2 linked regions of the Symmachiella dynata genome follow. Each later gene encodes a partner of the first gene's protein in a complex. Links are inferred from orthologs where the notes say so. Each region holds a gene or a part of one and is shown on either strand. Other genes may lie near its edges.

The links.
Region 2: Mal52_RS26470 (region 1) and odhB share a complex: the UniProt entries of both Escherichia coli proteins name them as parts of the 2-oxoglutarate dehydrogenase (OGDH) complex. The link is inferred for Symmachiella dynata from one-to-one orthologs.

Annotation. Positions count from the first base shown.
Region 1 is NZ_CP036276.1:6,944,404-6,948,232, reverse strand. The notes cover bases 222-3,671. They hold Mal52_RS26470 (2-oxoglutarate dehydrogenase E1 component), read right to left. Parts: upstream 3,278-3,671; coding sequence 422-3,277; downstream 222-421. Other genes in these bases: Mal52_RS26465 (STAS domain-containing protein), read right to left, coding at 3,341-3,671; Mal52_RS26475 (CPBP family intramembrane glutamic endopeptidase), read right to left, coding at 222-412. Outside these bases: more of Mal52_RS26475, read right to left, coding at 1-221; more of Mal52_RS26465, read right to left, coding at 3,672-3,694. UniProt on the Escherichia coli protein: E1 component of the 2-oxoglutarate dehydrogenase (OGDH) complex which catalyzes the decarboxylation of 2-oxoglutarate, the first step in the conversion of 2-oxoglutarate to succinyl-CoA and CO(2).
Region 2 is NZ_CP036276.1:2,121,319-2,124,376, reverse strand. Bases 1-2,823 are described here. They hold odhB (2-oxoglutarate dehydrogenase complex dihydrolipoyllysine-residue succinyltransferase), read left to right. Parts: upstream 1-720; coding sequence 721-1,926; downstream 1,927-2,823. Other genes in these bases: Mal52_RS08205 (arylsulfatase), read left to right, coding at 2,687-2,823; Mal52_RS08215 (hypothetical protein), read right to left, coding at 243-506; Mal52_RS08220 (IS110 family RNA-guided transposase), read right to left, coding at 1-152. Also shown: more of Mal52_RS08205, read left to right, coding at 2,824-3,058. UniProt on the Escherichia coli protein: E2 component of the 2-oxoglutarate dehydrogenase (OGDH) complex which catalyzes the second step in the conversion of 2-oxoglutarate to succinyl-CoA and CO(2).

The DNA of each region.
Region 1 (3,829 bases):
TCCACACGGGAAGTAGGCTGGCGAACAAACCCCACAGAGCTGCTTTAAAATCGCCTCCCCATTGGCCGGGCAAGGGGAGTAGATCGCGCGGCTTGGCGCCGGCGGCAATGACCCACAGTGGAATCAACAAGGCACATTTGCCCAGCCCAGAATACGTGCCGGCTTGAATGCGGGTGAGGGGACTCGATTCGCTGTTCAGACCCAGCAGAGACACGACGGCCGTATCAACAAACACCCAAATGCCCAGTGCCGCCAAGATCGTCCAATGGTCCCAGCGGACCGGTCGTGGTTCGCATTGCTGTAGCGGCAGGCGGCCCTGTGTGAATTCGCGCACGGCGGTTGCCCAGACAGCGGCACTGATGAATCCGGCCAGCGTCATCAACAGTGGAATGAGATCGTCGAAGGGATACATACGCAACGACTACTCGCGGTTGAAGGCTCGTGCGATGATGACGTCCTGTTCCACGCGATGGCTGCGTGCCGAACCGGTGGCTGGACTGGCCGAGGAGGCTCGGCAGACACACGAGAGCGGAAACCGGTTGAACAAGCGTTCGCCGAACCGGCAGAACAGATAGCGCCAGGCACCCATGTTCTCCGGTTCGTCCTGGACCCAGACTGCGGGGATGCCCACGGGGTAGTCAGCTAGAATTTTGTCCAGACCTTCTTCATAGAGCGGGTACAGTTGCTCGATGCGGATGATGGCCACGTCATGGCGGTCCCATTCCGCTCGTTCGGCGATCAGGTCATAGTAGACCTTCCCGGTGCATAAGAGGATTCGCTTGACTTCGGCTGGATCACTTTCGAGCGCGTCGGGAATCGAATATTGGAACTCACCGGTGGCACATTCGTCGAGTGATGAGACTGCTTCGGGATGCCGTAGCAAGCTTTTGGGGGTCATGACGATCAGCGGTTTTTTCCAACGGCACAAGACTTGCCGTCGCAAACAATGAAACATTTGTGCCGGGGTTGTGGGGGAGACGATTTGCATGTTGTCGTCCGCGGCCAGGCTCAAAAACCGCTCCAACCGTGCGCTGGAATGCTCCGGCCCCTGCCCTTCGAATCCGTGGGGTAACAACACGACCACGCCGCTAAGCCGATCCCATTTATCCTCGCCGCTGGCGATGAACTGGTCGAAGATGACTTGCGCGGTATTGGCGAAGTCACCGAACTGTGCTTCCCAGATGACCAGTCCGTCAGGGCAGTCGAGGCTGTAGCCATATTCAAATCCGAGCACACCCGCTTCGGACAGCGGGCTGTTAAAGATATCAACCGCGCCTTGTTCGGGAGCAAGATGTCTGAGCGGAATGTAGGAGTGACCGTCGTCGTAGTCACACAGCACGGCGTGCCGATGACTGAACGTGCCGCGACCCACGTCTTGGCCGCTTAGCCGTAATCGCGTTCCTTCGGCAACCACGGTCCCCATGGCCAATGCCTCGGCAGCCCCCCAATCGAGCGGTCGTTTGCCGCCGGCCATTTCCCGACGGGCGGATAACAACCGATTGATTTTGGGGTGCGGAGTGAAATCGACCGGCAGTTCGGTTTGAATCTTCAAGATTTCACTGAGCACCGATTTGTCAACGGCCGTTGAGACGTGGTCCGCCTTGCTCACGTGTCCGCCATGATAGCCCAGCCAAACTCCCCCCAGCTTATCGACGCATTGAATAAAGGTATCGCGGCGGGCAATTGCCAAATCCTTTTCCAGTTCTTTGCGTCGGTCCTCGATGATGGCGTCGGCTTCTTCTTTGGTCATGCCTCGCAACGACAACAGGTGATTCAAATACGCCTCGAAGACCGTGGGACGGTTTTTGATTGCGCGATACATCACCGGTTGCGTGAACATCGGCTCGTCGCCCTCGTTGTGGCCGCGGCGGCGATAACAGTACATATCGATGATCACGTCGCGCTGGAATTCGCGGCGAAAATCGAGCGCCAAATCAACGACCTGTGCCACCGCCTCGGGATCTTCTCCATTCACGTGGAAGATCGGGCTTTGCAGCATCTTGGCGACGTCGGTGGCATAGGTGCTCGAACGCGCCTCTTTGGGGCCGGTGGTGAAACCAATTTGATTGTTGACGATGACGTGAATCGTGCCCCCGGTGGAGTATCCGGGTAACTCGCTGAGGTTCAAGGTCTCTTGGACGATTCCCTCCCCGGCAAAGGCGGCGTCGCCGTGAATTAAGATCGCCATACTGCGGTGACCTTCGGTGTCGCCTTTACGATCCTGTTTGGCTCGTAGTCGTCCCACAGCAACGGGGTTCACGAATTCCAGATGGCTAGGGTTGAAACAGAGTGTGAGGTGCACTTCATTGCCGCCGGCGGTCGTCCAATCCGAACTGTGTCCGAGATGGTATTTGACGTCGCCGCGTCCGAAGTTCAGTTCGGGATCTTTGTCTTCAAATTCGCGGAAAATTAGCCGGGGGCTTTTTCCCAGAATGTTGGCCAACACGTTCAGCCGCCCGCGATGCGCCATGCCCAGCACGATTTCGCGAACACCGTCGTCCCCCGCTTTGTCGATCGCCATATCGAGCAATGGAATCAGACTTTCAGCCCCTTCCAACGAAAAACTTTTGGCGCCGACAAATTTGGTTTGGATGAATTCTTCAAACAGGACGGCGTTGCTCAAACGGGTCAGAATCCGCAACTGCTCGTCCCGGCCCAGCTTGATGTGGTTGGCAGTCTTCTCCATGCGATCTTGCAGCCATTGCCGTACGCTCAGGCTGTCAATGTGCATGAACTGCGCGCCGATGGAGCGGCAATAGGTGGTTTGCAGCCATTTGATCATGGCGCGGATCGTGTTGACTTCCGGTCCGCCGAACCATTCGGTCGACATCGGCCGTTGGAGGTCTTGTTCGGTGAAGCCGTAAAAAGCCGGGTCCAGTTCCGCCGGGCTGCTGCGTGGTTGATCCAGCGGATCGACTGCAGCAATGATGTGTCCCCGCACGCGAAAGTTGCGGATTAATTGGTCCAAGCGTTCCTGCAATCCAGCCATGTCTTGGACATCGCTAGATTTTTTGCCGTTGGTGGAGACGTTCGATGTTGGATTGAACAGGCTGCGTTGGCCGAACGGCGATTGCGCGGATTGCGGAGGCGGACCCTCTTGGCCCAGCATCTCTTCGCGGAACCAAGCCCGCCATTGTTCGGGGACCGACGTGGGATCGCGCTGGAATTCGGCGAAGAGTTGCTCGACGAAGGCCAAACTTTGGCTGTTGAGTTGTTCGCCGATGTGCGTGCCGTTTTGTGTTTCGGCGGGGATGCTGTCTGAGGGAGCGTGATTCATGGGCCTGATGTTGCCGCAACCAAAAATGAAGAAGACTGAATACAGGCAGAAAGCCCGCACACGTTAAGCCGTCAATGTCTGTAGCGCCTCTTCGCGGGTCGCCACGATCGGCACAATTTTGGACATGTTCATTGTGCCTAGAACTTCCAACATCTGTGACGATGCGTTGCAAATGACCGATTTGCCTCCATGCTTACGCACAGCTTTGGCGAAGACAATCATCATGCCGATGAATTCGGACCCGAAATAAAAGGCGTCCGAGAGATCAATCAAGAGGCCTTTGATCTCTTTGTTGGCTAAATCCCGCTGCATGGAACTAGATGCCATGTGAAAATCACGATACCGAAATTCACCCGCGCCGAAGTGCGGGATGAGGATTAAGATATCGCCGTTCTGTTCCGTTTCATAAATACTCATACAGTAACCGTCGTTCCGAATCGAGAATCCCTTTTGTCAGTCCACCACGCGACGATTAATGCGTCCCTATTGGGAAAAAATCAGCGAAATCGGCAACGTTCAGCATGGCATCGCAAAAATCGTACTGCCACACTG
Region 2 (3,058 bases), 4.8 Mb from region 1 along the record:
TTGGGAACCACCCCGCGCACCAGTAAGGCGACATGCTCCGCACTGTTCGGCGATTTGAGGTTAGCCAACACATTGCCCTCGCGATCCAACACGCAGACCTGAATGAACGACTGGTGGTAGTCGAGTCCGACAAAAAACGATAAACTGGACATGCTCGTTGCTCCTGATAGGACCAAATTGTTGCGTGAAATCAAACTTGGTTGTATCACAGCAACGAGCTTTCATCCCCATCTACGGCTGTGTTATCGTTTGCGAAACAAGATCCATGAACCAACCGCCAAGGCGACGCCGACGCCGCACACGGCCGACAGCGTGATTTTGAACACCTGATTGTTCGACTCGACCGCCGGTGAGGGAGGAACAGGTGCGTCGGCCGGTTTTCGAACTTCGGCCGGGGGCGTGGCATCCTCTGCGAAGGCTGGTGAGGGCTCGTATTTGCTGGCCGCCACCACCATGACGGCAGCGACACAGAGAATCACAGCCCAGCGAATATTAAAAAATTGCATTTGCCGCTGTTTCCGGAAAAGTTACATGGTTCGTCGCCAAGCCCCTTGTATCTCCCCGCCGAAACTGCCACAAGCGGGATTGGACCGGTCTATGATATGACCGTGAATTCGGCGCGACAAGCTTGCCAAGCTTTGACAAAGCCAAGCAATCCATCAACAATGCGCATTGAGCAGCGCGGACTGATACCTACACACCAAAAAGGCACGTATACTGATGTCTATTGATATTAAGGTCCCCACGGTGGGGGAATCGATCAACGAAGTCTTCATTGGCGAATGGCACGTCGCCGAAGGAGACTGGATCGAAATGGACCAACCTCTGGTCGGACTCGAAACGGACAAGGCGACCTTCGACGTTCCCGCACCAGAGAGCGGCATTATTACCAAAATCACCAAAGGGGCAGGTGAAGAAGCAGCGATCGGCGAGATCATCGGGCAATTGGAGCCAGGGGAGAATCCAGGCGGTAGCGAACCGGCAGAAGCTGAAGCAGGAGCAACTAAGGCAAAAGCAGATAAAAAAACCGAATCCAAAACGGCCTCATCCGGAGAGCAAATCGTCATGCCGGCAGCTGCGCGGATGATGGCCGAAACCGGAATCGCTGCCAGCGACGTCACAGCGACCGGTCCGGGTGGACGTCTGCTCAAAGAAGACGTGCAGCGGGCTGCCGACACGTCCCAATCGTCATCGCAAACTCCCTCGACGGCCGCCTCAGAAAACGGGCGGTTGGAAAAAACGGTGCCGATGAGCCCCATCCGTCGCCGCATTGCCGAACGACTTGTCGAAGCCCAACAAAACGCCGCTCTGCTGACGACATTCAACGAGATCGACATGTCGGCCGTCAAAGATGCCCGCGCACGGTACAAAGACGCGTTTATCAAAAAGCACGACGTCAAACTGGGCTTCATGTCCTTCTTCGTCAAAGCAGCCGTCGCCGCCTTGAACGAATTTCCGCAGGTCAATGCGCAGGTCCGCGGCAAAGAGATGGTGTACTACAATTACTACGACATTGGCATTGCCGTGGGTGGTGGTAAAGGACTCATCGTGCCGGTGCTTCGCAATGCTGAGCGGATGAGCTTTGCCGAAGTCGAAAAAACGATCAACGATTTCGGTCGCCGCGCGCAAGAAAATAAAATCGGTATCGAGGAACTGCAAGGCGGCACGTTCACGATCACCAACGGCGGCGTCTACGGTTCGCTACTCTCAACGCCCATCGTCAATCCGCCCCAAAGCGGCGTGCTCGGCATGCACGGCATCATCGATCGCCCAATCGCCGTCAACGGCGAAGTCGTCATCCGCCCCATGATGTACGTCGCCCTGACCTACGACCACCGCATCGTCGATGGCCGTGAAGCGGTCAGCTTTTTGAAGCGGATTAAAGAGGTGATTGAGGACCCGGCACGGTTGGTGCTGGAGGTGTGACGCGGCCGTTGGCCGCAGGCTTTAGGCTGTAGACTTTAGACCGTAGGGTTGTCAGGCGGACGTGTCCCTACACGCCCAAACACGCACCAAACGTATGACCAAAGGCCTTACGACACCTTTGGGCAACGCCCCAGGGGAGAGGCGTGTGAACCTGGATTTGGCTGTCGGCCAAATACACAGCGCGGCAAATGCCCAACGCTGGAATTGCGGCTTCCAATTCTTGCGGTGTTGCCCTCTGAAATGACCGCAGCGCGGCTGAACTCCCCCTGCTGGCGCAGAGTCATAACGTTGAACCGCTCGGAAACGGAATGCGAAGAAAGTCCCCTGTTCCTTGAGAGCGTGTTTTCAAAATGGGAGGGCAGCGGTTCCGTCCGAGCCGCGATGCCCCCTATTGCTTGCCTCGGCCATGGACATCACCACATTTTCCCGTACCAAAGGCCACAATGCGGCTCAGCAGGAGCTTCGCCCTCCCGGGACGCTGGATGGCAGTTGTACAACGTAATTTGAAAACACATTCCCTAAGGCAATTTCACTTCTCAAGAAACAAATCGAACCATGCTTATGCATAAAAATAAAAAGCGTCATTCATAAAATAAAATGTTGAAAAGGCCAACACAGTAACTTACAACCTATCGAGACCGTCTAAGAAGCAGAAGAGGCTGATCAATCGAATAGTCGCCGCTCGAAATTGGATGCAACGATTCAGCCGCAGAATTTGAAGACAGATTATTTACACCTAGAGATGCAAAGGAAATTCGAAATGCTGAACGGTATCAAAATTCATGGGTTGGTGCTGATGGGCTTGGGGGCAGTGCTTGCCTTCGCCTTGGATGGAAACGAGGCAAAGGCGGCGGATAAGCCCAATATTGTCTTCATCATGGGTGATGATATTGGGATGTGGAATATTGGCGCATATCATCGCGGGATGATGGCCGGGCGGACTCCGAATATCGACACGCTCGCACGCCAAGGCGCGATCTTCACCGATTACTATGCTGAGGCAAGCTGCACAGCCGGCCGAGCCAACTTTATCACGGGAGAATTGCCGATCCGCACCGGTTTGACAACCGTGGGCCAAGCGGGAGCCACGATCGGCATGCCGGCTCAGGCGCCGACGATTGCCACTGCACTC